2 regions of the Veillonella sp. S13054-11 genome follow, and region 2 is predicted to be linked to the other one. Evidence: riboswitches for the same ligand, from Rfam matches in the RefSeq annotation. Region 2 holds a riboswitch; the other holds the start of a gene.
What was found. Region 2 has a riboswitch for thiamine pyrophosphate ahead of thiW (energy coupling factor transporter S component ThiW). Riboswitches for the same ligand answer to the same signal wherever they lie in the genome.

Region 1: linked by a shared signal. The riboswitch ahead of thiC (phosphomethylpyrimidine synthase ThiC) and the one ahead of thiW (energy coupling factor transporter S component ThiW) in region 2 are both predicted to bind thiamine pyrophosphate.

What each region holds. Positions count from the first base shown of each region.
Region 1 is NZ_PPCY01000007.1:28,840-44,993, forward strand. It holds gene thiC (phosphomethylpyrimidine synthase ThiC) at 1-1,297, opposite strand, end outside; TPP riboswitch at 1,376-1,483, opposite strand; gene VPHSUH08_RS07195 (ATP-dependent Clp protease ATP-binding subunit) at 1,561-3,714, opposite strand; gene VPHSUH08_RS07200 (type I restriction enzyme HsdR N-terminal domain-containing protein) at 3,989-5,188, opposite strand; gene VPHSUH08_RS07205 (type I restriction enzyme HsdR N-terminal domain-containing protein) at 5,246-6,403, opposite strand; gene VPHSUH08_RS07210 (YadA-like family protein) at 6,645-14,090, opposite strand; tRNA gene VPHSUH08_RS07215 (tRNA-Arg) at 14,457-14,533, opposite strand; tRNA gene VPHSUH08_RS07220 (tRNA-Gly) at 14,635-14,708, opposite strand; tRNA gene VPHSUH08_RS07225 (tRNA-Pro) at 14,719-14,795, opposite strand; gene VPHSUH08_RS07230 (NADP-dependent malic enzyme) at 15,176-16,154, opposite strand, start outside.
Region 2 is NZ_PPCY01000004.1:289,750-305,903, forward strand. It holds gene VPHSUH08_RS05195 (universal stress protein) at 116-562, shown strand; gene VPHSUH08_RS05200 (metalloregulator ArsR/SmtB family transcription factor) at 748-1,038, shown strand; gene VPHSUH08_RS05205 (DMT family transporter) at 1,149-2,024, shown strand; gene VPHSUH08_RS05210 (AEC family transporter) at 2,066-3,055, opposite strand; gene modA (molybdate ABC transporter substrate-binding protein) at 3,425-4,213, shown strand; gene modB (molybdate ABC transporter permease subunit) at 4,452-5,120, shown strand; gene VPHSUH08_RS05225 (ATP-binding cassette domain-containing protein) at 5,129-5,755, shown strand; gene cytX (putative hydroxymethylpyrimidine transporter CytX) at 5,739-6,923, opposite strand; TPP riboswitch at 6,976-7,081, opposite strand; TPP riboswitch at 7,163-7,257, shown strand; gene thiW (energy coupling factor transporter S component ThiW) at 7,322-7,801, shown strand; gene thiD (bifunctional hydroxymethylpyrimidine kinase/phosphomethylpyrimidine kinase) at 7,801-8,634, shown strand; gene thiM (hydroxyethylthiazole kinase) at 8,648-10,168, shown strand; gene rbr (rubrerythrin) at 10,324-10,869, opposite strand; gene VPHSUH08_RS05255 (DUF951 domain-containing protein) at 11,620-11,823, shown strand; gene selD (selenide, water dikinase SelD) at 11,833-12,864, shown strand; gene yedF (sulfurtransferase-like selenium metabolism protein YedF) at 13,014-13,613, shown strand; gene VPHSUH08_RS05270 (DUF3343 domain-containing protein) at 13,738-13,995, shown strand; gene VPHSUH08_RS05275 (hypothetical protein) at 14,136-14,663, shown strand; gene VPHSUH08_RS05280 (helix-turn-helix domain-containing protein) at 14,720-15,046, shown strand; gene VPHSUH08_RS05285 (NAD(P)H-dependent oxidoreductase) at 15,087-15,794, shown strand; gene VPHSUH08_RS05290 (GlsB/YeaQ/YmgE family stress response membrane protein) at 15,950-16,154, shown strand, end outside.

The DNA.
Region 1 (16,154 bases), on a different contig from region 2:
TATCAATATATTCTTCTTGTAAAGCTTTATTCATACTGCGTACAGCACAAAACTTGCCACACATCGAACAGGTTTCACCATGATCTTCCTCCGGTGCTCTACTTTCACGAATAGAACGAGCCCGTTCCGAATCAAGGGCACAAGCATATTGTGACTCCCAATCGAGAACTTGACGTGCCTTAGCCATAGTGTCATCTATATCTCTTGCATTAGGAATACCACGAGCAATATCTGCAGCATGCGCCGCTATTTTGAAAGCCATAATTCCGTCTTTTACATCATCTGCATTTGGTAAGGCTAAATGTTCCGCTGGTGTAACGTAGCATAAGAAGGACGCACCATGCATACCCGCTACAGCGCCACCAATAGCAGCCGTAATATGGTCATAGCCTGGAGCAATATCTGTGACGAGCGGTCCCAATACATAGAATGGCGCTCCATCACATAAAGATTCTTGAACTTCCATATTCATTTGTATTTGATGTAAAGGTACATGCCCAGGTCCTTCAATCATAGCTTGTACACCATATTGTTTCGCTCGTTTTGCCAATTCACCAAGCCTTACAAGCTCTTCAATTTGGCACACATCAGTTGCATCCGCCAAGCAACCTGGACGACAAGCATCACCTAAAGACAACGTAACATCATATTCTTTGCAAATCTTTAAGATTTCATCAAAGTATTCGTAGAATGGATTTTCATGACCTGTCATGCTCATCCACGCAAATACCAAACTGCCTCCGCGACTAACAATATTAAGCAACCGTTTATGATTCTTGATTTGATCTATTGTTTTTCTCGTAATACCACTGTGGATAGTAATAAAATCTACACCATCTTGAGCGTGTAATCGGATAGTGTCCAAGAAGTCTTGAGCCGTTAATTCACCCAAATCTTTTTGATGATGAATAACACTATCATAGATAGGCACCGTACCAATCATTACTGGCGATGTCTCGATTAATTTACGTCTAAAAATACGAGTATCACCATGAGTTGAAAGGTCCATGATCGACTCTGCTCCAAGTCGAATGGCTCGATTAACCTTTTCAATTTCACTATCATAATCAGTAACGTCTTTCGATGTACCTAAATTAACATTAACTTTCGTTCTAAGACGCTTACCAATCCCCTCTGGCGAAATGCTAGTATGTTGCTTGTTACAAGGAATAACAACCTTTCCTGCTGCCACTAGTGAACGTAATACGTCTTCATCCATACATTCTTTTTCCGCGACAACTTTCATTTCCTTCGTAACTACACCAGCCACAGCCGATTCCAATTGTGTCATAAACATTTTTACATCCTCCTATATAAAAGACATATATAGTTAGGTATGCAAAAACGGGTATCGAACAAAATGATCGATACCCGTATTAAGTATTAGCGTGCTTCCTACGCGGGCATGATCCCGATCAGGTATAAAGGTCAGGTGCTCGCAGCCCTTTCTCAGCCTATATAATAGGCTCCCTTGCATACTCACTATATAATTATGCTATTAATATTACTACTTTATTCAGATTTGTCAAATGATTATTCCGACACTTATACGTCTATTGTTTATTTCTCAGCCTTATCTTGGTCTTTACTATCATCGAAATCTGCTTTTTCAGAGATTGCAATGTGTCCATCCTTAACATCAGCAAGCAAGTGTTTTACATCGATATTATCCAAGTAGAAATCTGTTACATTATCTCGGATTTCAGATTCCACAACACGGCGTAACGGACGAGCGCCCATAGTTTTATCATACCCTTGTTCCATCAACAATTCTTTAGCTGCATCAGTTACATCAAGAGTAATGTCTTTCTTAGCCAAAGTCTTATTAACTTGATCGAGCATTAAATCTACGATTTTTTTCAAATCTTCTTTGCTTAATTGATTGAACTCGATAACTGCGTTGAAACGGTTCAAGAACTCTGGACGGAAGAATGGCGCGATGCGTTCCATTACATCTACTTTATTTTCATCATCACTGTCATTACCATAACCGAAACCTGCATTGGATGTAGCGATGATAACAGTATTTTTAAAGTTTACTGTGTTACCTTGACCATCTGTTAAGCGACCATCGTCCAATACTTGTAAAAGTAATGTAATAACTTGAGGGTCTGCTTTTTCGATTTCATCGAATAATACGATGGAATAAGGATTACGACGTACGCGTTCAGTCAATGTATTAGAGTTATCTTCATAACCAACATAACCAGCTGTAGCGCCGATTAATTTAGATACGGCTGTGCGATCACTATATTCGGACATATCCAAGCGAATGATTGCATCTTTGTTACCAAACATATCTAAAGCTAATTGTTTAGCTAATTCTGTTTTACCTACGCCAGTAGGACCTACGAATAAGAAGCTACCGATTGGACGGTTACCTTCGTCAAAGCCTGCACGGTTACGACGAATTGCTTTAGATACAGCTTCTACTGCTTTATCTTGACCAATTACATGAGCTTCTAAACGAGATTTCATGTCTTTCAAGCGTTCGATATCGGATGCTCCCATTTGAGATACAGGGATACCTGTCATTCTTTCAACGGCTTCTGCTACATCGTTAACCTTAGCCACTACCTTTTGATTTTCTGTATGGTTATCAAGCTCTGCTTGTAACTTTTGAATACGCATTTTTTCATTAATCGCAGATTCATAGTCTTCTTTTTGAGCATATTCCTCTTGTTTTGCTTTAGCATCTGCAATATCGGCTTCCAATGTTTTAATATCTGTTACAGGATGTTGAGATGCCAAGTGAGCTGCTGTTACATCGATTAAGTCGATAGCTTTATCAGGCAAGCTACGTTGTGGAATATATTGTACGGAATAATCTACAGCTGCTTTCAACACCGCATCTGGCAATTCAATATTATGATGCGCTTCGTACAATGGACGAATGCCTTGTAAGATTTTGAAAGTATCCTCTGCAGATGGCGCATTTACCTTGACTTCATTAAAACGACGAGCGAGAGCCGCGTTTTTCATGATTGTATTACGGTATTCATCTTGTGTTGTAGCACCAATAACAGTCATTTCACCACGAGACAAAGCAGGTTTTAAGATATCTGCCAAGCCTTTGGACCCTTGACCATCACCTGTGGAACCAGCACCCAAAATTTGGTGAATTTCATCGAAGAACAAAATAATATTGCCAGCGGCTTTTACCTCTTTAATAAGGTTTTGAATATTTTCTTCGAAAGAACCACGGTATTGAGTACCAGCTTCCAATCCGGAAATATCAATGGAAATGATTTCTTTATTTTTAATAGCTGCTGGAACATCACCATTTACAATAGCTTGTGCCAAGCCTTCTACTACTGCAGTTTTACCAACACCAGCATCACCTACAAGTACAGGATTATTTTTAGTACGACGTGCTAAGATTTCTGCTGTTTCTTGGATTTCTTTATTACGACCAATTACAGGATCAAGTTTACCATCACGAGCTTGTTGAGTTAAGTTTGTCCCCAAACGAGCAAGGATACCATCTTGTTTAATTTTACCTTGTTGCGCAGCTTGAGCAGCTTGCATTTCTTCATTAGATGGTAATCGACCAGTTTGACGATAAAACGCAAATTCTTCTGGAGTTACTTCGCGACCATTAATCTTATAACTACGTCGTTCTGTGGAATAACCACCCATATTACCCATCAATTGATTAAACAAATCATTCATGCTAGAAAATTCATTACCAAAGTTGTTAAAGTTGTTGTTCATATATTTTACCCCCTCATACATCATAGAGTTTAACTATTTGACTAATACTATTTTTACTGGGTTTATTTACCCTACGACATTATAATAACCCTTAAAAGTCAAAAAGTCAATATGTCAAAGTGTATTTTTTGACTTTTATTTTGACCAATTCGATTTATGAGGAAAGAATGTAGATAAATACTGGATTTATAGGGCGCAATTAAAATTAAACTTTTGAGTGATTTATTATAAATGCAAAAAAGACCATTCGTCGAATGGTCTTTTATTAACAATATTACTTTGATTTTTTATATTCTGCTCTAAATCCATCACGAAGTACTGCATAACGTAGTAAATTCCTTATAAATGATTGTACATTAGGATCGCTCCACTCTAATAAACGAGAATTATTTAAACATCCAAGAAATATTTCATCACCATGAACAAGCTCAGGCGCCCGCTCCTTAATATATGCAATAACATCTGCTCTTTTAGCTGCGCCCCCTTTACCTCTTGTTAAAGAACCGTTATGTACTATATCTACTATATTAGTAATCGGATTATATCGACAATACCGATCTAAATTTAATTGAAGGGAATGATGCCGCGATTCTTTATTAGCTATAGATATATTAAGTTGAGTAGAGCCACTTCTATTCCCCCAGTGTGGATCATTTTCAGTATGTATAGTTCCACAAATACTAATACCAAGCACTTCATCTTTATTCATATGGTCTTTTGCAATAAATAAGCGAGACCAAACCTGATAATTGCCACCGCCACTATTACCAAAGTGTGGCATACTTACATAGCAATCCTCTGTTACACCTATATTTTTTAATACATCATTCTTTTTAATTTCCTTATGCAAAATTAAATTAATTAGGTTTAAAGCAACCCCTCTGATATATTTAGGCGTATATTCACTAATATCCCCATGCTCTGCAAATGCCTCTTGAAACTCATCAGACATAAGTTCTTCATATTTATATGCCTCAAAGGGTTCTGGCTCGACAAAAGAAATTTCTTTTATTAAAAGCTCCTCTAATAAAGGAATATCCTTAACTTCATGATATGCCCCATCATTATAATAATATATAATTGCCTCCACACCATTAACCAGCATAATATAATCAGCACTAAGTATTTCTCTATATCCTGAAGCCTGATTAAATACTTCATCACCTAGCACGTTAATATGAGGCGCCTTACATTCTATAATCATCAATACATCTGTACACTCATCATCACGGTAGACAACAATATCTGCTCTTCCACGTAATCCCTTTTTAGTATGTGCCATTGATTCTTCTACAAAAATCCGATTAATAGGTATTCCTAATTCTTGTTGCAAGAATACAATTGTTTTTTGGCGAACACACTCCTCCGGTGTCGCAGCTAACAAAAAACAACGTATTGGATCATATATACAGTCTCCATCCCGTTGAAATTTTTCAAGTTCTATCTTATCAAAAATCTCTTCTATATACTTCATAATAGATTATCTCCTCAAATCATTTACTTGTTCTCAACAACTATAAATTTATAGATATTACTTCCTTTTATATTTTGCACGCACTTCATCACGAAGTATTCCATATCGAAGTAAATTATTTATAAAGTTTTGAACATCAAAATGCTCCCATTCCAACAACCTAGAATTATCTATACTACCAAGATATACTTTATTCTCTCTAATTAAATCTGGTGCTTTATCCTTTACATAATCTATAACAACTTGGTGTTTCATAGATCCACCTCTACCAAACGATAGGGCTCCATTATGTGTAACAGTTATCATATTGGTAACTGGATTATACTCACAAAATTTATCCAGATCTAATTGTAAAGTATGATGTTTATTTTTCTTGTTCGTTATTGATACATTTAACTGTGTATTATAATAACCAATCATACTAAGACCCCAAATTAAGTCTTTATTCTTATTATCTTTAGCGATAAACAAACGGGTCAACTCTTGATAGTTATAACCAGCACTATTTCCAAACCTAGTTCTTTTTACACCAAAATCCTCTGACACACCTATCCCAATTAAATCATCATGATTAATAGCAGTTTTTAGTAAAATTAAATTTAAGAAATTAAGTGCAAATAATTTTATATCATGGTATGTAGAATCACCTAAATAATTTTCTTTTTGGAATGCACGTTGAAGGTCCTTTGACAAAATATCATGATAACTATATGATTTTATCGGCAATGCTCGAGCATACTCTACTTCATCATTTAAAAGTTCTCTATAAGAAGGAATACCTTCAATTTCTATAGCAAGTCCAGAATTATATTTATACATTATAATCTGATGCCCATTAATCAGCATATAATAATCAGCATTAAGAATTTTAAGATATCCTTCTGCCTGCTCACGTACTATATAACAAGATACATCCACCTCAGGGGCCTTACATTCGATTACTAAAAGTGCATCTTTTTTCTTATCATCCCTATAAACAACTATATCTGCTCTTCCCCGTTTTCCTCTTTTCACATGAGCCATAGACTCTTCAACGCTAATCCTCTCAAGTGGCACTCCTAAGTCACTCTGTAAAAAATGAATTGTTTTTTGCCGTACCACCTCTTCTGGTGTGCATTGGACAAATATATTTCGTATAGGATCAGCAAAGGATGTTCCTCCCGGTTTATATTTCTGTAATCTGATATTATTAAATATCTTTTCTATATTTTCCACAATATAAATCCCCTTATAACAGCTGTTCGAAGTTCATTATTCCTTCATTTTTAACATTATATCATACATAAATATTAGTAGTCTTATAAAGGGACACTACAGTTAAAACCAAAAAGGTTCCGTATTTCAGTTGAGGCTTATCGACCATCAACTTCCTACGGAACCTTTTCCCTTTACGACATCGGATAACACTACAAGAATGCTATAGCGAAATCATCATTTTAATTACTATATTTAGTTATTAACCTTTAGTTGCTAGTAAACTATTAACCATAGCTTTCAATGATTCGATTTCAGCTTGTTGTTTATCCAATACTTCCTTCTGTCTACTATTCTCTTGTTTCAAAGAGGTCATTTCATCCTGCATCACATAAATGGAGCTGATTGGACCGCCTTTGTAGCGTTCTGATACAGCTTTTTTAGCATCGCTGTTACCAAACTTGTGAGTATAGCCGGCATTGATCATATTATGACGTCCACCTACGGAAACACCCACGTTGAACATTGTATCTTCATTAGTATAATGAGCAAGACCTAATGCTGCTGCACTCTTACCACGATAGTTACCATATCCGGCCATCACTTGAGTTGGCTCTAATGGATCATATTGAATTGGTTTCAACGCTGACATAGCCGCCGCATGAGCGCCTACTCGTTGTGTTTCGGTTTCAACATTAGCAATTGCATTAGCAAGCTGAGCATTAGATTTTTTCAATTGACCAAGGTTAACTGCATCTGTATCTGCTGTACCAGCTGCAACGCCCTTGATTTGATTGTTGCCATTATTCAAGCCTTCAGTAGTCAAAGACACTGTACCAGCATTTGGATTTTGCGGATTAGCAGGTGTGATAGTCACGCCAGAGCCATTTACAACAGAGGTATTTCCTGCTGCATCTTTGCTCTTAATAGTGTCACCTTTCATAACAGTGGATCCGCCATTATCGTCCTTCACTTCTACACTGGACAAACCATTTAAATCTTTAGCTAATTGTACTTGTAACTTGCCGTCTTTTGCATTAACGCCGATATTGTTATCAGTCAATTTCGCTGCGTCAGCACCACCAACAATTTCGAGTTTTTCATTCAATGTCTTATCGATAACTGTATTTCCGTTATCACCAGCGAAATGTAAACCATCGTTCATTGTTGCTACGGTTTCTTTAACAGAATTGCCGTTAGCGTCTTTCGTTTCATAAACGATACGATCTTTACCAGCACCAGTACCTGTCAAGCCGTCAGCACCTTTAGCCGCTGTAATAGATGCATTCGCACCATCTTTACCGCGTACGCCCATAGTGCCGTCAGCACCGTTCAATACAACGCCCGGTTTATCATTTGCTACATCGCCTACGGATACACTTTCAAGGCCTGTCATGTTTTTATTCAAGGAATACGTGAAAGTTGTACCTGTTTGGTTAATAGTGAGGTTATCACCGGCACGGAATTCTACTTCCGTTTTGTCCCCCACTTTAGTGGCTGTGTTATTACCTGTTGCTTGACCTGTACCTACGGCACTGCTCTTCGCCAACCAGCCGAAGTCCGCTACCTTATCTTCTACGGCCATCACACGAGTATCTACCGCTTGAATTTGGTCTTCTGTCGCTGCTTGACCGCTCACAGGAGCCTGCCCACGAGTCCATGTCTTATTGGATAAACCATTCACAGTACCTTTGTTGTCCTTGTTAACAGTTACATCGCCCGCTTTGAGGTCTTTACCTTCTACAGTACCTTCGGATGTGATATTGCCTTTAGTCTTGATGCTACCATCAGTTCCGTCAAGAACAATATTACCATTGCCCAAGTTAACTTTATCCGCCAATTTGATATCGTAATTTGTATGACCATCAGCAGGATCTACAGTTTCTTCTAGTACCAAATTCGGAGTTTCTGTATTCTTCTTATTAACAGATACTGTCGTTTTGGATGCTGCTGCCGCTTTCTTCACATCACCGATGTTTGCCGCATTCGTATCAACATCACCACCACTCGCTACATTGGAGATAACTTTACCACCATTGTTTAAGCCTTTATCGGTAAGAGATATTTCGTTAGCACCTGGATTAATGGTCATGCCTTTAGGACCGTATTGAGTTGTATTCGTACCGTCTGTCACAGTCGTGCCTGCACCACTGATTGTGGATACTGCATTACCGTTTTTGAATTGAGCGCTAGTCAAGTCATTCAATTCTTTAGACAATTGTACATGCAACTTACCGTCTTTCGCATTAACACCGATATTGTTATCGGACAATTTCGCTGCGTCAGCGCCACCAACGATTTCGATTTTTTGATTCAATGTCTTATCGATAACTGTATTTCCGTTATCACCAGCGAAATGTAAGCCGTCGTTCATAGTCGCTACGGTTTCTTTTACAGAATTGCCGTTAGCGTCTTTCGTTTCATAAACGATACGATCTTTACCAGTACCTGTACTTGTCAAACCGTCAGCACCTTTAGCCGCTGTAATAGATGCATTTGCACCATCTTTACCGCGTACGCCCATAGTGCCGTCAGCACCATTCAATACAACGCCTGGTTTATCATTTGCCACATCACCTACAGATACACTTTCAAGGCCTGTCATGTTTTTATTCAAGGAATACGTGAAAGTAGTACCTGTTTGATCAATAGTGAGGTTATCACCGGCACGGAATTCTACTTCCGTTTTATCGCCAACCTTAGTCGCCACATTATTACCTGTCGCTTGGCCTGTACCTGTAGCACTGCTCTTCGCCATCCAGCCAAAGTCCGCTACCTTATCTTCTACGGCCATCACACGAGTATCTACCGCTTGGATTTGGTCTTCTGTCGCTGCTTGACCGCTCACAGGAGCCTGTCCACGAGTCCAAGTCTTATTCGATAAACCGTTCACAGTACCTTTGTTGTCCTTGTTAACAGTTACATCACCCGCTTTGAGGTCTTTACCTTCTACAGTGCCTTCGGATGTAATATTACCTTTAGTCTTAACAGTACCATCTGCACCATCAAGTACAACCTTATCATTTCCTAAGTTAACTTTATTTGCCAACTTGATATCGTAATTCGTATGACCATCAGTAGGATCTACGGTTGCTTCTAGTACCAAATTCGGAGTTTCTGTATCTTTCTTATTAACAGATACTGTCGTTTTGGATGCTGCAGTCGCTTTCTTCACATCACCAATGTTCGCCGCATTAGTATCAACATCACCGCCGCTCGCTACATTGGAGATGACTTTGCCACCATTGTTTAAGCCTTTATCGGTAAGAGATATTTCATTCGCACCTGGATTAATGGTCATACCTTTAGGACCATATTGTGTTGTGTTCGTACCGTCTGTCACAGTTGTGCCTGCACCACTGATTGTGGACACTGCATTACCATTTTTGAATTGAGCGCTAGTCAAGTCATTTAATTCTTTAGACAATTGCACGTGCAACTTACCGTTTTTCGCATTAACACCGATATTGTTATCGGACAATTTCGTTGCATCAGCACCACCAACAACTTCTAGCTTTTGATTCAATGTCTTATTAATAACTTCAGGATTATTATCGCCACCGAATTGCAAACCGTCTTTTAATGTTGCTACCTGTTCTTCAGTACCAGCTGCATTAGTATAAACAATGCGATCCGCTTGGTCTGTTTCACCTACATGAGCATCACCTTTTCCAGTCCTAATAGTTGCCTTTGCACCATCCGGATTTGTAAGACCTAAACTAGTCATATCAGAGATCTCTTTATTTAAGGAGAATGTAATATCTCTACCAGTTTGGTTTACATTTAGGTTATTACCTGCTTTAAAAGTCACTGTATCAGACCCTGTTACAGTACTTGTGGAGTCACCAGAATGAGTTCCGCCATCAGCAGCAGTAGCGACATTCCATGTTGCCAAGGTCTTAACCTTCTGTTCGCCTTCCGGTGTAAGATTATCTAGCTTATTCGTTGCGGCGTTATTGATTTTAGCCTTTGTATCATCATTGATATCAACAGTTACAACCCCATCTGCAGCAGTTGTAGCAGTCGTCATAGTACCGTTTTTAAAGTTCAAACCTTTCTTTAATGTAACGGTCTTATCTGCACCATCATTATCCTTATAAGTCAGGATAGTAGATTCTGCTACCTTAGTTGGATCGATACCAATTTTGTAAGTTGCTGTATCTTTGTCCGCACTAAGCTCCGGTGTCACAGTAATCGGGCCATTAGGATCCGCTGCTGCCATTGTAACTGCTTTAACAGCCTCTTGTTTAACTGCTTTTTCTGTCACGGTTACTGTTACATCATCACCAGCTGCAGAAGTCGTTACAAGGCCTGCACCTTTTACATTAAACTTAACATCACCTGTACTTAAGGATTTTTCTGTTGTATTACCTGTATCGCCACCTAAGGAAATCTTACGAGCCAAGGCTGCCGTATTAGTTGCAATGTTCTGCGTATTGATTGCAATATTACCTTTATTTGTGGCAATTTCTGTAGCATTTTTCGTGATATTGTCCGCATTCTTTGCAATATTATCCTTGTTCTTATCGATATTAGCCTTATTCGTAGCAATATCATCTTTATTTGTTGCTACTTGTGTATCAACAGCTTTCAATTGATCTTCTGTTGCCGCACGGCCACTAACAGGAGTTGTAGTACCAGGTGTCCAGGACGTATTAGTAAGCCCTTCAACTGCAGGCGCTGTCACTTTTGAACCAGCTGTTACACTGTTAAACGTCACATCATCTTTTGTTGCAACGGTGAAAGTTTTGCCATTTTGCGTAATAGCGATATTAGAACCATCATTAAATGTAACGGTATCGCCACCTGTTACTGTTTCAGCATTGCTGTTATTAGCCTTTACCTTCCATGCGGACAAGCTCTTAACCTTTTGTTCACCATCTGGTGTAAGGTTATCTAGCTTGTTCGTTGCGGCGTTATTGATTTTAGCCTTTGTATCATCATTGATATCAACAGTTACGACTCCATCTGCAGCAGTAGTAGCAGTCGTCATAGTACCGTTCTTAAAGTTCAAGCCCTTCTTTAATGTAACGGTCTTATCTGCCCCATCATTATCCTTATAGGTCAAGTTAGTAGTCTCTGCTACTTTAGTTGGATCGATACCAACTTTGTAAGTTGCTGTATCTTTGTCCGCACTAAGCTCAGGTGTCACAGTAATTGGACCATTAGGATCCGCTATTGCCATTGTAACCGCTTTAACAGCTTCTTGTTTAACTGCTTTTTCTGTCACGGTTACTGTTACATCATCACCGGCTGCAGAAGTCGTTACAAGGCCTGCACCTTTCACATTAAACTTCACATCTCCTGTACTTAAGGATTTTTCTGTTGTGCTACCAGTATTACCACCTAAAGAGATTTTACGAGCCAAAGCTGCCGTGTTGGTTGCAATATTACCTTTATTTGTAGCAATTTCTGCAGCATTTTTCGTGATATTGTCCGCATTCTTTGCAATATTGTCCTTATTCTTATCGATATTAGCCTTATTCGTAGCAATATCATCTTTATTTGTTGCTACTTGTGTATCAACGGCTTTCAATTGATCTTCTGTTGCCGCACGGCCACTAACAGGAGTTGTAGTACCAGGTGTCCAGGACGTATTAGTAAGCCCTTCTACCGCAAGTGTTGTCACCTTTGTCGTAGCTGTTACAGTATTAAAGTTTACATCATTTTTAGTCGCTACAGTAAATGTCTTGCCATTTTGAGTAATAGCAATATTGGATCCATCATTAAATGTAACGGTATCTCCACCTGTTACTGTTTCAGCATTACTGTTATTAGCCTTTACCTTCCATGCAGATAAGCTCTTAACCTTTTGTTCACCATCTGATGTAAGATTATCTAGCTTATTCGTTGCAGCGTTATTAATTTTAGCCTTTGTATCATCATTGATATCAACAGTTACGACCCCATCTGCAGCAGTAGTAGCAGTCGTCATAGTACCGTTCTTAAAGTTCAAGCCTTTCTTTAATGTAACGGTCTTATCTGCACCATCATTATCCTTATAGGTCAAGTTAGTAGTTTCTGCTACCTTAGTTGGATCGATACCAATTTTGTAAGTTGCCGTATCTTTATCTGCGCTAAGCTGAGGTGTCACAGTAATCGCACCATTAGGATCCGCTGCTGCCATTGTAACCGCTTTAACAGCTTCTTGTTTAACTGCTTTTTCAGACACAGTTACGGTTACATCTTTACCAGATGCAGTAGTTTTAGCAAGACCAGCACCTTTAATATTTAAAGTACTATTAGCAAGATTAACATCACCTGTGCCGGTATCTCCAGCTACTTTCAAATTCACACTCTTTAACTGTGCCACATTTACAGCATCTGTATCAGCTGTACCAGCAGCTACCCCTGTGATTTGCCGTGTATTCGTCTCATTACCTACAGCAAAGGCACCTAAAGTAGATGTCAATGCTTTACCGGATAAAGAGCCATATTTATCGGTTCTAGAGTCATTTACATCATAGCCTGCTACACCGCTAGCTGTGCTTGCTTTAGACTGTGAACCTATAGCTACACCATTCGCTACAGTAACAGTTGCACCACTACCTAAAGCAGTCCCTTTAATAGCAGCAGTTGTTGTAGAAGCATCAGGACCTATAGCCATAGAATCAGTTGCCGCTGCACCTTTATTAGATTTATTCCCAGCCAAATCAGAATTAATAGAAATATATTTAGATAAAGTCTTCTCAGCTATTGCATATAATTGAGAGCCATTCACCGCATCGGTAGAAGTTGCACTAACAATACCAGGTGCTACATTTTTGAGCTGACGTTCATAACCAGGAGCACCGAAGGATACAACGTCACCAGGCAACACATTTTCACCACCGGCCCAGTTAACCGTATCTCCATTACTCATAGTATAGCTTGTTTGTGCCACACCCGCTGCATCAGTATTAGCACCACCACCGATTGCAATGGAGTTATCCCGATTAGCTTTGGCACCGGCACCGATAGCGATAGCATTAACTACATTACCAGCCTTACCATCTAGGCGAGTAGCAGAATCCGCCCCCATGCCGAGAGAAAGACCCAAGTCACCGGCTTTAGTTTTCATACCAATGGCAGTCCCTGCATGACTAGCTGTAGCAGTTATGTATTGAGGTAGTTGGATATTCGCCAAATCTATAGATGCCTGTCTCAATGTACCCGTTTTTGCTTGTCCAGTGTTAATATCTGTATAAGTTACAGTTCTAGCGAATGCGACCTCTACGTCATCACCTCCGACTACAATAGAAGAATCCCCACTAGCTACAGTATTACCACCGATAGCAATAGATTGAGAACCCGTCGCTTTAGCACCACTATCATCAGAAGCTCCACCGATAGCAATTGCCTGATCTTCTGTTGCTCGAGAATGTCCACCGATAGAAACACTATTATTACCACTAGCAATAATCCCAGAGCCAATACCAATTGCCCTATACCCATCAACTGAAGAAGTTCTAAATTGACTGCTTGTCCCTATAACTATACTAGACATATTACTTGTAGTTGCATACTGACCGATTTTAATAGAGCCTTTGTCTGTTAGCTCCGACGGTAAAGTCGCCCCCATAACATGAGCTGCACCACCAGTTACCGCCAACACAGCAAAAACACTAGTCAATACAGCCTTTTTAGCACTATAATTATTTGCTATCTCAGACACAACTACATAACACTCTTTGCTTTTACTCCAAATCACCTTGAAAATCTTATTCATGAAACACTCCTATTACAACTATAACCTAGATATCCATTTATAAAACCTCATACATGCATATGAAAGCTTATAATTAATCATAATATTAATAATTATATAAGATTTTCAATATAACAATCAAGATAATTTCATTTTTTATTCATGCTTTATCATCATATAAGAATCCAGTATTTACAGTATTATTTTAATTCTATTTTAGACTTTTGCCATCTTATAAGTACATTATTTTACTCATTCATATATTAGTTTATGAAATTTTATTCATTTTTAATGCAGATTTATCTTTTTACAGTTTTTTTATATGTAACTATGCTAAAAACGCAAACAAAAACGGATAGCTCATTACGAACTATCCGCTTATTTCTTTGGTGATCCAGGAGGGATTCGAACCCCCGACCCACGGCTTAGAAGGCCGTTGCTCTATCCAACTGAGCTACTGAACCATGTGGATTCCCTATATAATTATCTATTATAGTATAAATTATGTACTATGTATCGTCAACTACACCCTATCTTAGTATACCCTAAAAAAGGCAAAAAAAAATGGAGCGGGTGAAGGGAATCGAACCCTCGCGACCAGCTTGGAAGGCTGGGGCTCTACCATTGAGCTACACCCGCAAATAAAAAATGGTCGGAGCAGCAGGATTCGAACCTGCGACCCCCTGGTCCCAAGCCAGGTGCGCTACCAAACTGCGCTATGCCCCGTCATTAATTACTTTGCTATTATAGCAAACCCGGTAGTTGATGTCAACCACTACTCTTGCTGAGTTCTTACTCTTTCAAGTATCGCTCTGCAACGAAAATTATTATATCATTGATAGAAACTAGTGACAAGTACTTTTTTACAACTTCATTAATTTTTTTACTGATACATTAATACATTCTTTAATATATATCTATCCTTACTTCTATTATCCTATACGCCTACGCCTCTATATCATTTTAATCTATAGATTATTCGCCCTAATAGTATAAAGCCAATCATATACTTAATCGATCATATAAAAACATGCACCCCTTTCGAGGTGCATGTTGTATTGTTCTATGGTTATATAAGATTATAAAATGCTAGTAAAGCAAATAAATTAACCTTCGTAGCTACCATCTTCTATTGCTTGAGGATTTTTAGCAATACCTTGTTTTACAGCAACTTCAGCAACTGCTTTAGCAACAGCTGGAGCTACGCGAGGATCGAATACGGATGGCATTACGTTTTCTTCGTTCAATTCACTATCAGGAATCAAGTGAGCCAAAGCGTCAGCAGCAGCTAATTTCATTTCGTCAGTGATTTGAGACGCACGAACGTCGATAGCACCGCGGAATACACCTGGGAATACTGCTACGTTGTTGATTTGGTTAGGAGCATCGGAACGACCTGTACCAGCAACACGGATACCAGCAGCTTTCATATCAGCATATGTTGCTTCTGGATTAGGGTTAGCCATTGCAAATACAATTGCATCGTCAGCTAAGCTTTCCAAAATTTCTTTTGTGAAAGCACCTGCTGCAGATACACCAAGAAGAATATCAGCACCTTTAGCATTTTCAGCCAAATCGCCGTGTTTTTCTTCAAGTTTTAGTAAATCGATTAATTCAGCTTGTAAAGAGTCAAGACGTTTGTAGTCTTTATGCAATACGCCAGAGGATACCAATAATGTAATATCACGAGCACCTGCAAGGTATAATAAGCGAGCAATATTAGCACCTGCCGCACCAGCACCGTTTACAACGATTTTAGCAGTAGCTAAATCCTTTTTAACCAAACGAAGAGCGCCTTTTACACCTGCTAAGCATGCGATAGCAGTACCGTGTTGGTCATCGTGGAATACAGGGATTTCTAACTCTGCTTTCAAACGATTTTCAACTTCATAGCATTTAGGAGAGGAAATATCTTCCAAATTTATACCAGCAAAGTTTTTTTGCAACAATTTTACTGTATTGATCAATGTATCAGCATCTTTTGTATCTACAACCAATGGAATGCAGTCTACATCACCGAATTTTTTGAACAATAAGGATTTACCTTCCATTACTGGCAATGCTGCTGCAGCGCCAATATCACCA
Region 2 (16,154 bases):
TAATAAATCCTCAGAAAAAAGAGGAGTTTTCCTTGATGGTCTAGAATATATTAGTATAGGCTAAACGATATTTGATCATATCCCCTTTGAGGGATTAGGAATAGGAGGGGTTATTATGGTTACCTACAAAACTATTGTCGTACCTACTGATGGTTCTGAAAATGCTAAACGTGCGTTGGAACATGCTCTCGCTGTAGCGGATCGCAACCAAGCTGAATTGATTGTTGTTCACGTTGCAAATATTGTGTCTGCTATTTCCAATTTTGATCAAACACCAATTTCTGGTGGATACGTATCTGAGCAAATTGCTGAGGATATGGAAGAAACTGGTAAGGAAATTCTTAATGATGTAGTGAAAGAAATTCCTGCAGGCGTAAAAGTTAAAAGTGTTTTCGAAGTTGGCTCCCCTGGTCCTGCACTACTTGCAGTGGCAAAAAAATACAATGCTGATCTCATCGTAATGGGTAGCCGTGGTCTTGGCCCTTTGAAAGGCTTATTCATGGGTAGCGTAAGTAGCTATGTAACTAGCCACTCCACTTGCCCTGTATTAATCATTAAATAATTTATATCTTATATAGATATGATAAAAAAAGAGACTTTGGTTTCTCAAAGTCTCTTTTTTATGTTAAAAATGATATAATATTTATATGTATGCCATACATATTGGCGTTATACGTTAAGACGTATCGATTAGTGACACAGAAGAGCTACAAAAAAGAATGGATAGGATTGAAAAAGGGGGATTATATGACCGACAAACAAGAATCATTGCTGAAGCTAGCAGAACTGTTTAAAATCTTGGGTGATCCTACACGCCTTAAAATAGTAGAGCTATTACTAGAAAATGAAATGTGTGTTAATCACATTGCAGAAACCATGGAGATGGGACAATCTGCTATTTCTCATCAATTGCGTGTATTGCGTCAAGCACGCCTTGTTACATATCGTAAAGATGGGAAAACAGCATACTATTCTCTAAACGATGATCATGTTGAATGTTTAGTTCGCATGGGGATGGAACACGTAGCTCATCAATAATTACATTTTAGTATCATGAACACATTTCGTCCTATTTAGGAGGAAATGTGTTTTTATATTTAATCTGAGTTGTATCTGATTATGGAGAAGTATATAAAGTGAATCTGTTAATGAAAAATATAGGAATATTAGTGGTATTTTTAGCTACTGTATTCTTATCAACAAAATCTATATGGGCAAAATTAATTTATTTAGATTCACTGAGCCCCGTGAATGTTCTTGCGTGTAGGGCTGTTTTATCATTACCTTTTTTTCTTATACCAATGATTCGTTTTGATTGGAATAGCGTGAATAAAAGTAAGGTTTTTAAATACTCATTTTTTGGAGCTATTCTTTATTTATCTTCATCTATAGCTGACTTTATAGGATTATTATATATATCTGCCTCATTAGAACGTGCTGTTCTATTTACATTTCCAATTTACGTTTTTCTGTTATCTTCAGATTTATCACGCATTACATTTTCAAAAGTAGTTCTAATTGTATCTACTGTGCTAGGCTTAGCAATTATGTTTAATCCTACCGTTGATAACCACCTTATAGATACTTTAATAGGTATTTCACTAGTTTTACTTTCTGCCATCTTTTGGGCGTTGTTTATTATTTATAGTAAGAGGGCTGTTTCGAATATTAGTCCTACTATTTTTACTAGTACTTATATGTGTATAACTACAGTACTTTTACTTTTTGGCTTTATAATTGATAGCAAAAATTTTACTACTTTTTTAACGCTTCAAACTCATACTATGATTTATTTAGTATTTTTGGCCATTTTTTGTTCTATCATTCCTTCATACTTGATGTCTTTTGGTCTTAAAAAAATTAATGCATCTCTTGCAGCAGTTATTAGTGCAATGGGACCAATAGTTACTTTAGGTTTAGATGTAGTTATTCTTAATCATAATTTAGCTTTGAATGAAATTATCGGTGCTATAATTGTTACAGCTTGTGTAACTTGTTTAACAAGGCTAAATGCTAAGGTATAAAAAATCACTCATAGCCATATGGCTATGAGTGATTTTTTATTTTAATATAATGGGAATAGGTAATAGGCTATAGTAATAAACAGTGGCATAGTTATAGCGGATAAAATGGTAGTCCCCATTACGATTTGTGTTGCATATTCTGGATTATTCTTCATTTCAATAGCAATAAGAGACATATTGATAGCGGTAGGTACGCTGTAGGTTATGATGATAGTTTGTGCCGCTATTGGATGCATAGGGCCGTAGAACATAATGAATAGTATGGTAATACCAGCTGCTATGAGTGGGCTCACAATGAGTCGTAATGTGGTAGCAAGCATGACATCCATCTTAAAGAAGTTTAGTGGTGTTCTGTTAATTTGCACACCTAAGGCAATCATAGCGACGCCAACGAAGGCATTAGCAAATATATTGAGTGGTGCAAAGAAGAAGAGACCGTGTAAATCGAAAGGGAGTAGGTGGCAAAGTAGTGCCAGTGGAATGGCATATACCATGGGCATGTGAAATACGACTTTTAGTGCATCCCGAGGGGTTAGTCGTCCAGCTCCAGCTTGGTAGAATCCATAGGTATTACTGCTAATAGTTTGGATGATCATGATGGATACAACACTTACTAACCCTAAATTAGCATAGGGGGTAGCTCCATCGATGACGTATGGAATGTTGGTGAATACAAATATGGCAAGTGCGACACCCATGTTTCCAACATTATTAAACATAACGCAGTTTTTTAAGGTTGCAATCTTAGCTACATCATAACCTTGCATCTTTCCTATCACATCTGCAAGGATTGAGTTTAGAATGAGCACACACAGTGCACAGAATACAATTTCCAAGGTACCTGAGTTAAGTTTAGCTTCATACATCGCTCGAAATATAAAGGTAGGCAACAGTATATAAAAGTTTAGTTTACTTAGTGTATATAGATCGAGTTTAAATTTTCTATCTAATACAAATCCTACCCCTATAAGTACTAGGATAGGTACCATAGAGTTCATAAAGATATGGCCTACTAATTCGAATAGATTCATCATCTCACCTAGAGTTTCTCATTAATATAAAGGCATAGTTTAACTATATCGTATAACTGTATAGTAAATATACAGTTGCTGTATATAAGTTATAGGTGAACAAGCGTTACGAAATGTGCTTATTCTTTATAATATTATCATACCATAGTATATATTATTTGGGGTTTAAAAAAATATTGATTATGATTACTTATCATAATCATCAGAAATATCTATACAATATGTGATTTTAGATATACGACTTTAACCATCGATTTATAGTATAATATGAATATATTGTATATTTTAGTTTAGTGTTAGATTATGTATCTCTGAGGTGAGTAATCATAGCGTTGTAGCATGGGGCATAAGAGATACACAGGAGGAATTATGAAACGAATTTTATTAGTGTTAATGAGCGTTTTCATGCTTGCCTTTTTAGTCGGTTGTGGTAATGATGCAAGTAAACAAGCTGAGTCGGCTAAACCAAGTACATCTGAAAAGATTACGGTACAAGCGGCAGCAAGCCTCAAAGGTGCTCTTACCGAATTGGCAGATGCATACAAAAAAAGCCATAACTTAGCAGATGATCAAATTGCTATTAACTTTGCTGGCTCTGGTACATTACGTCAACAAATCGAACAAGGTGCGCCAGCTAGTTTGTTCATTTCTGCTGACGAAAAAAACATGAAAATGTTACAAGAGAAAGACTTAGTAACTGACGTAAAACCATTTGTAACTAATGAACTCGTTCTTGTAGTTCCAAAAGGTCAACCTAAAGTTGAATTAAATCAAATTGCTTCTGTTAAACGTATCGTTTTAGGTAATCCTGAAACTGTACCAGCTGGTAACTATGGTAAACAAGTATTAACAAAATTAGGTGTTTGGGAACAAGTAGAACCTAATGTAGTGTATGCGAAAGACGTTAAAGCTGTAACTGCTTCCATTAGCCAAGGTGCTGGTGATGTTGGTTTCATCTACAAAACTGATGCTATTGCAGCGGGCGATGCAGTTGAAATCTCTGCTGTAACACCGGCTGACTCCCATGATCCAGTTATCTATCCAATCGGTATTATCAAAAAATATGACAACGCGTTGGCAAAAGACTTCTACCAATACGTAATGAGCCCAGAAGGCCAAAAAGTGTTAGAAAAATACGGTTTCTCTACTTCTAAATAAGAGTAAAACGCTAGCTTTCAGGGCTAGCGTTTTCTTATGATACAATAGAGATATTATCGGTATTACTAATAAAATTATTTTTAACTGTATGCTCCTTTTTACTCATTTGTAGTGATGAGTGAGGACTGATTAATAATCTAGCATATGATTTAGGACATAAATCTTATTGAAAAATATTTTAGAATTAATGGATACCGCAAATATTTTAAAGTTGTTGTGTATAGAAAGGGGGCGTGACATGAGCCCATTATGGCTATCACTATGGGTAGCAAGTATAGCTCTTATCATAGTGATTGTAAGTGGTTTAGCCGCATGTTATTGGATGAATCGCTGTAAATGGAGTGGCATGGCTATTATTGATGCACTTATTACCTTGCCGCTTGTATTGCCACCAGTTGTTGTTGGCTTTGCTCTTCTCATGGTGTTTACGCCAGGCTATGCCTTTGGTGCATGGCTTGAGACGCATGGTATGAGCGTTGTGTTTGCCGCATCTGGTGCGGTGGTAGCATCTTCAGTTATTGCGTTTCCATTATTTTATCAGACGGTGCGTTCTACATTACAATCTGTCGATCATAATATGGAGGACGTAGCGCGCACATTGGGTGCTTCAGAGTTACGTATCTTTTTTACTATTTCTGTACCACTCGCTTGGAAAGGCATTTTGACGGGCAGTATTTTAGCATTTTGTCGAGCTATGGGCGAGTTCGGTGCCACAATCTTGATTGCCGGTAATATTCCAAAGGTAACACGTACCATGCCATTAGCTATTTACTCCTATGTAGAGGCAGGGCAGTACATGGATGCCTTTGAATTAGTTATTTATATTTGTGTGCTCACATTGGCATTGTTGAGTGGGATTCACCTCATCACAAAGGGGTCCTTGTTCCGCCATATTGATAATAATTAGGAGGTCCGATGATTACATTTTCCTTTACTGTAGCGAGACCTTCTGTGACTGTGAAAGCCGATGGTGTACTTCCTTCTGGTATCACAGTATTAACAGGCCAATCCGGCAGTGGTAAAAGTACTTTCATTAAGTGCATTGCAGGGCTTGTGAAACCGACTACAGGTAGCATTCAATATAATGAAACTATATGGGTTGATCGCGACAAAAAAATCTGGGTACCTGCTCAAGAACGTCAAGTTGGCTATATGCCACAAGGTAATATCGTATTTCCACATTTATCGGTGGAACATAATATTACCTATAGTAAACGAGGCACGTCAGAGATGTGTGACAGCTTATTAAAACGCTTAGGCCTTGAGAAATATCGTAAAACGAAAGCAGGTAGCTTGTCTGGTGGTGAGCAGCAACGCGTTGCATTGGGGCGTGCTCTTTACTCTAAACCAACCATCTTGCTTCTTGATGAACCATTATCTGCACTAGACTGGAATTTACGTAAGCATGTTCGAGAGGATCTTGTTTCTATTATTCGCGAATGGGATGTGCCATGTATATGGGTTACCCATGATGAAAGCGAAGCCGAAATGGTTGGAGATCGGCACTGGACTTGTGAAGATGGGCTCATAGTAAGGCGTTAGCAGTTTTGCTTATGAATCCCACGATGGTTGTTACGATAAATGCTATTGCAAAGGCTGGTAATGTTGCACCTATAGAGCTTTCACTATGCAACATATAATGGTATAAACCTACAGATACAGCCCAAATCAGCCCACGAATTAGATAAGCCGATAGCGTTTGTACTTGCTGGCGGTTGACAAAATAGTCTGCCAATAAGATGGCAATCATTGGCGCAAATACAGAGCCGATAAGGTATAGAAAGTCTGTAATATCGTCCATTGGATATAGGATGGCTGCAATGGTGCCGACAATGGTTACAATAACCGCTATGCCTTTACTAGATGCTCCATTATAGATGGTCGTACTAGATACACCTGCTGAGTAAGCGTCCATAAAGGTCGTAGTTACTGTTGAGAAGATGATGACGATGAGTCCTGCAAGACCGAGGCCCGCGTTCATCATGATGGTAATAATGGAGTCGCCACCGCCAAAGATAGCTGCGCTAAGGCCCAAGGTGTACATGGCGACACTCGTTACGGTGTAGATGGCAGCACTTGTTAGTGATGCGGAGAAAGGGCTTTTGCTTTCACGAGTATAATCACTGATGAGAGGTAGCCAAGACAGTGGCATAGCGATTGATAGCTCAAGGGCTGCTATAAAGCTCATATTGCCATTAGTCATGAAGCTACTGTCACTAGGCCATTGAGAAATCATGTGAACTCCCATGTAGAGTGTGAGGCCTAGTAATAAAACAGATACGATAGCTTGAATATAGCCTGTATTGTGGAGACCGATGAAGAGCCATAAAATGACGAGCGCCCCAATAGCAATAGTCCAAATCATAGGAGATAGGGGCGCCAGCTCTTGTAAGGCAAGCATAGCATCGTAAATCATGATACTAGTCCAACCGATTAGTTGGATCATATTTAAAAAGGCAAAGCCCTTTGCCCCTAAGGGACCAAAGCTAAAGGCTGTCGTGTTCATACTGCCTTGCCGCAAACGGCCACCGATGAGTCCTGCTCCAAAGAGCAGAATACCGCCGATGATATGGCCTAAGATGATGGCATATAGTCCTTGAGTGAGGCCTAAGGGTGCTAGATAGGTACCGGTCATGATCTCCGCTATAGATAGGGCGGCACCAAACCATATCATGGCGAACTGTGGTTGTGTGATGTGTGTATCTTTCATACGTCCTCCTTGCCAGGAAGTCATAGAAAAAGCCGAGCTCACAGGAACTCGGCTATTAATCCTCTATGTTCCCTACGTTGGCATTATCCAAATCAGGTTATGGGTTAAAGCATTAGCTTACTCTCAGCCCACTCTTGTGAGCACCCCATTATGGTTTCATTATACGAGGTGGTGCGGGAACCGTCAATTCTTTTGTTGCATAGATTGTATAATGATGTTATAACTAGAGTATAAATATATATTGCCACTAGGGGTGCTTTTGCTGAGATTGACCATTCAAAACCCTAGACCTGATCCAGATAATACTGGCGTAGGGAAGTGGAGTGAAACATAATACTAAATTATTACGAGACCATTCCATTTGAGGTGGTCTCATTTTTTATTTAGTTGGAGGTATTATGAAAAAACTGATTATTGCTAGTATATGTGTAGCCTTAGGTGTCGTCTTATCAACTACGTCGATTCCCATTGGCCCGGCCCGAATTTTTCCATTTCAACATATGATAAATGTGATCTTAGCCGTTATAGTTGGGGCGAGATTCTCTGTAGGTGCCGCCTTTAGTACCTCTTGCTTACGTAATGTACTAGCGCTAGGTTCTCCCTTAGCCTTTCCAGGCAGTATGATTGGCGCTTGGTTATCTGCGTATCTATATAAGAAATACAATGCCATCTGGGCGGCAGCTCTTGGCGAAATCATAGGTACAGGGCTTATTGGTGCTCTTGTAAGTTATCCAATTGCTAACTTCCTACTAGGTAAACCGTTGGCGTTGTTGACTTTGATTACATCCTTCTCCATGAGCTCTGTTGCAGGTGCTTGTATTGGCTTCGTGGTATTACAAATCTTATCTCGTCGTAATTTGTTACACAAGGAGGCATAATGAAACTACATACTGCATTGACAATTGCCGGTACTGACCCTAGTGGTGGCGCTGGCATTATGGCCGATCTAAAATCATTCCAAAGCCGCCATGTATATGGTATGGCAGTGGTTACCTCCGTAGTAGCCCAAAATACAACAGGGGTTCACCACGTAGAACACCTATCGCTAGAAAGCATAGAAAAACAGTTACACGATGTATATTCAGATATTCTTCCTCAAGCCGTTAAGACGGGTATGATTGCTTTGCCGGAGATGATGGATCTCATCTATCCGTATGTGAGTAAGAACATTCCTTATGTGATGGATCCAGTTATGATTGCCACTAGCGGCGATCGACTTGTATCGGATGAGGCCGTCGATTTCTTAAAATCTAAACTCATTCCGGTCGCCACAGTCATTACACCTAATCGTAGCGAGGCAGAGGTGTTAGCGGATATGTCTATTACTTGTGAAAGTGACATCACAACGGCAGCTAAGCGTATTTTACATGAATTAGGACCTCGAGTGGTTATTATAAAAGGCGGCCATATTGGAGATGATGCAACGGATTATGCTTTCACCAAAGATGGAGATGTGCGTACGTGGACAAGTTCTAAATATGATACTGTTCATACTCACGGTACGGGCTGCACCTTCTCAGCAGTTATTACGGCAGAACTCGCTAAAGGACGTGATGTAATGGATGCTATTGGTATTGCAAAGGACTATATCGCTCTAGCTATTAAACATAACCCCGCCCTTGGTCATGGCTGTGGGCCTGTTAATCATATGGCTTATGGGTTATTGGTAAATGGCCCTCAAACGATGGATGAACTTTTGAAAAATGACTAGAGGAGATAGTTATATGACCTACAACAATCCAAATATAAATGGTTCAAATTGGTCCGAACTGAATATATTAGAGACTCTACGCAAAAAAAATCCTCTTGTTATTTGTATTACCAATGATGTGGTGCGGCCCTTTACGGCTAACGGTTTGCTAGCCATCGGTACATCACCCGTAATGAGTGAGTGCAGCGAAGACTTAAAAGACCTTATCGTTCATGCTGCGGCTCTACTCATTAACATTGGGACCGTTACACCAGATAAGGTTACCTATTACAAAGAGGCTGTTAAATTAGCGAAGGCTCATGAGGTACCTATTGTGCTAGACCCTGTGGGCTGTCACGCTGGGGCTTATCGATTATCTGTTGTTTTAGACTTGATTAAAACCGATGCTATTTCGTTGCTACGAGGAAACCAAAGTGAAATTAAAGCCATCTATGATGCTCTTAATACAAATCATAAGATTGACAGTTCTCTCTCTGGTAAGGGCGTAGATGGGGCACAAGTTGAGGATAGCGCAATTATAACGTATTGTCTTGCACGCCAAATTAATTGTCCTGTTGTCGCAACGGGCGAAGAGGACTACGTTTCTGATGGAACTCGTGTATTTGCAGTTCCTCATGGTCATCCAATCATGACAGCGGTAACAGGGACCGGCTGTCTATTAGGGGCTGTCTTAGCTGCATTCTTTAGTTCCTATTATCCATTCATGCATAACATGTCTATCGGTGAGTTTCTTGCGTATGCACTGGCTTACTATGGACTTGCTGGTGAAAGTGCGGTTAAGGTGAGCGGTGTAAAACCTGGCAGCTTTAGTGTGGCATTTATGGATGCCTTATATGAATTCGATGATGCGATGCTTTTATCTGGAAACAGAATACGCTCCGTAGTTGTACCCGAACAATTAAAGGTATATTTTATTAGTGGCACACAGGATGTAGGATTTAATGAAAGACATTTACTGGACACTGTTGAAGCTGCTTGTCGGGGTGGCGTGACATGCTTTCAGTTTAGAGAGAAGGGCACAGGAACATTAGAAGGGCAACAGAAACTAGAATTAGCCCAGCAGTTAAAAGAAATCTGTGCCATGTATAATGTACTTTACATTATTAATGACGATGTAGACTTAGCGGTGGCAGTTAATGCTGATGGTGTTCACGTAGGACAAGAAGATATGCGTTTAGAAGACGTTCGCAATCTTGTAGGGAATAAGGTCGTTGGTATATCCATTCACTCTGTGGAGGAACTTCATAAGACTGATGTAGTGTATGCAGATTGTGTCGGTGTAGGCCCTATGTATGCCACAAGTAGCAAACCTGATGCTCAAGAGCCATGCGGACCAGATCGTATTACTGAGTTACGAGCAGAAGGTCTAACATTACCGTGCGTTGGTATTGGGGGTATTACCTTAGATAACGCAAAGCCTGTTTTGCAAGCAGGTGCCAGTGGAGTAGCCGTAATATCTGCTATTGCTCATGCAGATAATCCATATGAAGCAGCAGAAGAATTTAAAAATTTAGTAGATAAAATAAAAATCTAGCAAAAGAATGCAAAAAAAGACGATGACAAATGTCATCGTCTTTTTGTTAAGGAAGTTGTCAGTACTTACTGTAAGTTTAGATTGTACTTACAGGTATAGTTTTATTAAAATCTGTACTTACAGGTTGTTAATCTAGTTAGTGTCGTACTTACAGATTAGATGGATTCAACGAAACGGTGGAAGAAAGCTTGTGGGTGTGCACATACAGGGCAAACTTTTGGAGCTTCTTCACCAACGTGTACGTAACCGCAGTTAGCACAGATCCAAGCTACTGGTTCGTCATTGTGGAATACTTTGTTACCGGATACTTGAGCTGCTAATGCAAGGTAACGAGCTTCATGACGAGCTTCAATTTTACCAACTTCGCGCATTTGGAAAGCGATTTTAGCAAAGCCTTCTTTTTCAGCTTCGTCAGCGAATTCTTTGTACATTGTAGTATGTTCGTAGTTTTCACCAGCTGCTGCATCGCGAAGGTTAGCTTCGATATCAGCGGAAATATCGCCACCATGAAGAGCTTTGAACCACAATTTAGCATGTGCAGATTCGTTGTGAGCTGTTTCTTCGAAATAGTCAGCGATTTCGTTCATGCCAGCTTTACGAGCTGCACTAGCGTAGAATGTATATTTTTGGAATGCTTGGGATTCGCCAGCAAATGCTGCTTGAAGATTTTTTTCAGTGTTAGAACCTTTTAATTCTGCCATTTTAATACTCCTTTGTACTTACGATAATTTTCAAAATTGTTACTTAACGTATATATTCATAACCACTTGGTTGTGAATGCAATGGAATAGAATACTTATTCTATCAATTTCGAGGGCGACTTCGCCTTAGTAAGAAAACTTATTCTTAGATCAAATAGACACTTGCCTAACTCTTAAAATAGTACTTACTTATTTGTGTATTTCGGCACTTGCCGTCTTAACAGTTTTATATACAATGTGTTATCCGTATACTTAACGAATAATCATTGTTGACTATATTGTAACATACTAAATGAGAAATGCAAGTCTTTTTGTAAAATTTATTTCGAAAATTTTCTAAATGATAAATATTATCAATGTAGTAAAAATGCGGATTTATAAAGATTGAATAGTATGGGATTTATAAAAAATCTCTATTTTGATATTGAGAATGATAACTAAATGAAAAATCATTATTGTTTAGTTATTAATGTTAATTTCTTTAGATGCACTAATATTTCCCTATAAAATATAATGATTAAGCTAAACATTTTTGTGATCTTTTGGTGATTATATAATACTATTTTTCTTGTGTTATGGTTTTAATTATAAGAACAGCAGACATATCAAATCTGTACATTATATATTTAGGGCGAACATTTTATGGTTATATAATAGACGATTGAACTATAGAATCAGTATATATTTATAGAACCAACTATTTTATGTATAATAAATATATAAATATTGACAGAAGTTAAAGGAGGCGCCATGGCATTTGTTAGATATTACGTAGGCGATGTAGTGAAGATGAAAAAATCACATCCTTGTGGCAGTGACGAGTGGGAAGTTAAGCGAATCGGCATAGACTTTCTCATCGTATGTAATGGCTGTGGTCATCAACTCTTGATGCCGCGCCCTAAATTTGAAAAGGCTGTTAAGAAAATCATCTCTCGATTGCCGGAAAATGAGTAAGGAGAAATTATGGTACGACTTACTGATTATGTGACAAGTGGAGGCTGCGCGTGTAAGATTGGGCCTCATATATTAAACCGTGTGCTAAAAGCTGTAACACCCGTTACTAACGAGCATGTTCTCGCAGATATGACTGGTGCTGATGATGCTGGAGTATATCAAATCTCGGATACCTTTGCATTGGTACAAACCTTAGATTTTTTTACACCTATGGTTAATGATCCTGGTTTATTTGGTAAAATTGCAGCTGCCAATGCATTAAGCGATGTATATGCTATGGGTGGAACTCCTTTAACAGCGATGAATATCGTAGGCTTTCCGGTTCCTCTCGTCGAGCAAGGTGTTTTGACGGATGTGTTAAATGGGGCTGGTTCGATTGTAGCCGAGGCTGGTGCAGCCATCGTAGGTGGACACAGCATTGAAAATAAGGAACCTATCTTTGGGATGTCTGTGACTGGTCAAGTAAATCCCCATCAGATTTGGAAAAATAAAGGTGCTCAAGTAGGGGACGTGTTGGTGCTAACAAAACGCATTGGTACAGGTATTATGAATAATGCGTTGAAAGCAGATTTATTCCCTGTAGGCACGGAACAGGCCGTCACTAGTATGAGTACTTTAAATCGTGCAGCGGCTGAGGTGGCACATAACTTTACAGTTCATGCTTGTACAGATGTTACAGGCTTTAGCCTCATGGGACACTCCGTAGAAATGGCGAGTGCTTCTAATGTGACGATTCATATTAAAGTTTACGATATCCCTCTTTTTGATGATGTCATCGAGGCGGCTCAAATGGGGTTAATTCCGGCTGCATCTTATGGTAATCGCAAGGCTATAACTGAAGTGCAAGTTGATGAGGCCTTGGATCCTGTATGGACGGATATTGTATTTGATCCTCAAACCTCTGGCGGGTTATTATTCTCTGTTCCTGCTAGCGAAGGTGAGGCGCTTGTTCAGGCCTTTCATAAGGCGGGTATTGACTGTGCTGCTATTGTGGGGACTGTTGAAAGCTTCAGTGGTTTAGCGGTACGCGTTATAGAATAAAATTATAAAAATCAGGTTTATACTATTGAGGATAGATATTTAATTAAATTATTATTAGCTGATAGCTGATAGCTGATAGCTGATAGCTGATAGCTGATAGCTGATAGCTGATACTTTCACAAATTATATAATGTATATAGAGGTGTATGATGAGCAATACAAAGGAATTAACGGTAGATGTGCGCGGTAGCTTGTGTCCAAAACCTGTTATTGAAACTAAGAAGGTAAGTGATGCGAATCCAAATGCTGTTATTACTACAATTGTAGATAATGAAGTGAGCCGCGATAATGTAGAAAAGTTTGGTAAGTCTCGTGGTTATGGTGTAGCTATTCGCCAAGATGGCAAGGATTTTTATCTTACTATGACACCAAATGCAAATTCGGTAACGGAAGTAAGTTGTGAACCTATGAACTATGGAAATCGCGTCATTTTGATGACGAAGGATTATCTTGGTGAAGGTAGTGAAGAGCTTGGCCGAAATTTGATGAAAACCTTCTGGGTATGTATGCTTGAAGTTGACGTAAAGCCTTCTAAGATTTATTTCATCAATAGCAGTGTTAAGATGGTAGTCAATGATTCGGTTCATTTGGAAAATATCAAGAAATTAGCTGAGCTTGGTGTAGAAATTGCAGCATGCGGTATTTGCCTTGATTACTTTGGTGTGAAAGATGAGCTAGGCGTAGGCAGTATTACTAATATGTACGCTATTACAGATGCAATCCTTGGAGATAATATTGTTAAACTATAATATTAGTATTTTATTTTGATATATCGATTTAGAGCTACTGATTTAAAGTAGATTTCTTATTTCTAGAATGAATCATTGAGATGAAAGACATTTAATCGTATCTACTTTGGTAGGAGGTGAGGCATTGGAAAATAAAAAATTACTTGTAGTTTTTACCTCTTATTATTTTGGAGATAAGGCAGACAAGGTGTTAACAGAATTAGAGGTGCCTCATCAGTTGATGGCCACCCCCCCAGAGCTTTACGATATGTGCGGTTTATCTATTGCAATAGACTCAAGTATAGTGGATCAAGTAAAGACCATTTTAAAAGAACATAAAATTAGTACATCTGGCTTATTTTGGTATGAAAAGGGCGAACTGGCCGTACCATATGAAGCTTAGTAGATAAAAATTAAGTCACATAGTTACTTTTTTGTAACTATGTGACTTTTTTGTGCGTTCTTGTTGGAATATACCATATGGTTTATACTGACATCATCAGCTGAAAACTAATAAAATTGATACTATAAAAGGAGTTTATTATGAATACAACAATGAATGCTATTAACTGGCCAAAAGAATACTTACCAGGTTTAACTGATAACTATGTATCTAATGAGGTGATTGTAAAAGGTATCACTGTAGAGGCTGTATGGGAATACTTAACAAATGCTGCTACATGGCCTTCTTACTACAGCAACTCTAGCGATATTAAGATGCTTAATCAAGAAGATACACATCTTATATCTAATACACGTTTCTTCTTTAAAACCTTTGGTTTCCCTGTGGATGCAGAGGTTGTAGAATATGTAGCACCTAGTGAAAATCAACCTGGTCGAATTTCTTGGCATGGTTGGGCTGGTGAAGTTGGCACTGCTGAGCGACTAGATGTTATTCATGCATGGCTTGTGGAAGAGCTTGATTATGGTGTAGTTCGTATTTTGACACAAGAAACACAAGTAGGTGAGCCTGCGAAAGAATTACATATAGCTAAACCAAATCCGATGCTTAATGGTCATCAAGATTGGCTTGATGGTCTGGTAAGTGCTGCTAAAAGTGTTAATAAATAATAGAAACTATTTGTTGCTAATTAAGGCTCGTGATACTATTAAATGAGGAGGTTTCTATGGAAGAAAAATTATTTAATTGTCCTGTAGAGGCATCCCTCAGTGTAGTAGGAGGTAAGTATAAATCTATTATTCTGTATCATTTGATGACAGATGGAACGTTGCGATTTAATGAGATACAAAAACTCATTCCTCAAGCGACGATTAAGATGCTTTCACAACAATTGAAGGATTTAGAAGCAGAAGGTATCATCCACAAAGAGATTTATCCAGTGGTGCCACCAAAGACGGAATATAGTATCACTGAATTTGGCGAAACGCTACGTCCTATTATCATGGCCATGTGTGACTGGGGACGAACCTACAAAGGTGATATGATAAAGTAAGTCCTTTATTATGTAATGTCATTTCGATAAGGAGTTAGATATGAGTAAATATGAAATAGAAAATGTAAAATTAAAAGCCCCTAAATTTGATCGTAAAGATTTAGAATATGCTATGACATATCGCTATGCATGTAAGAAATTTGATAGCGCTAAAAAGATTTCTGATGATGATTGGCAAGGTATCTTAACAGCGGCGCGCTTGTCTCCAACCTCCTTAGGTTTTGAAGCTTACCAATTATTAGTTATTCAAAATCCTGAAATCCGTGAAAAGATGAAAGCTTATGGTTGGGGTATTCAAGCTGGTCTTGAAGCGAGTCATTTCGTAGTGTTCTTAACACGTAAAAAGGTGGATTTGGAATTTGATTCCCCTTATGTACGCTACATTCAAGAAGAGGTGAAACAATTACCTGCTGAAGTCGATGCTATTTATAAAGAAAAATATGCTCAGTTCACAACTGAAGACTATAAAACATTTGAGTCTGATCGTGCTGCCTTTGATTGGTCTTCTAAGCAAGCGTATATTGTAATGGCTAACATGATGACTATGGCTGCTTATGAAGGCCTTGATTCCTGTGCATTGGAAGGCTTTAATCAAGATAAGATGACAGCTTTTTTAGGTGATGAATTAGGGCTCTTTGATACAAAGCACTTTGGCATTGCTGTAATGGCTGCTTTTGGTTATCGCGATGAAGAACCGCATCGCAATAAAACACGTCGCACAATGGATGAAATTGTTACAGTAGTTTAATCGATTGCGACTTTTATAACTATATCGGATTTCTTCATTTAATCTTTAGAAATGAATGTTATATTATAAATATACATATTATTTATAATATTTATAAATTTCGTTTTTTTGTAGGATATTATAAATATATTGATTAAATAGGAAGGAGTGATTGTATGTTATGGTCAATTATTGTTGGTGGTTTTATCGGTTTTCTTGCAGGAGCCATCACTAACAAAGGTGGAGCAATGGGTGTTATTGCCAATGTTGTTGCTGGTTTAGTTGGTTCGTCTGTGGGTCAAGCAATATTTGGCACATGGGGTCCTAGCTTAGCTGGCATGGCATTAATTCCTTCTGTTCTTGGTGCTGTAATTGTTGTTG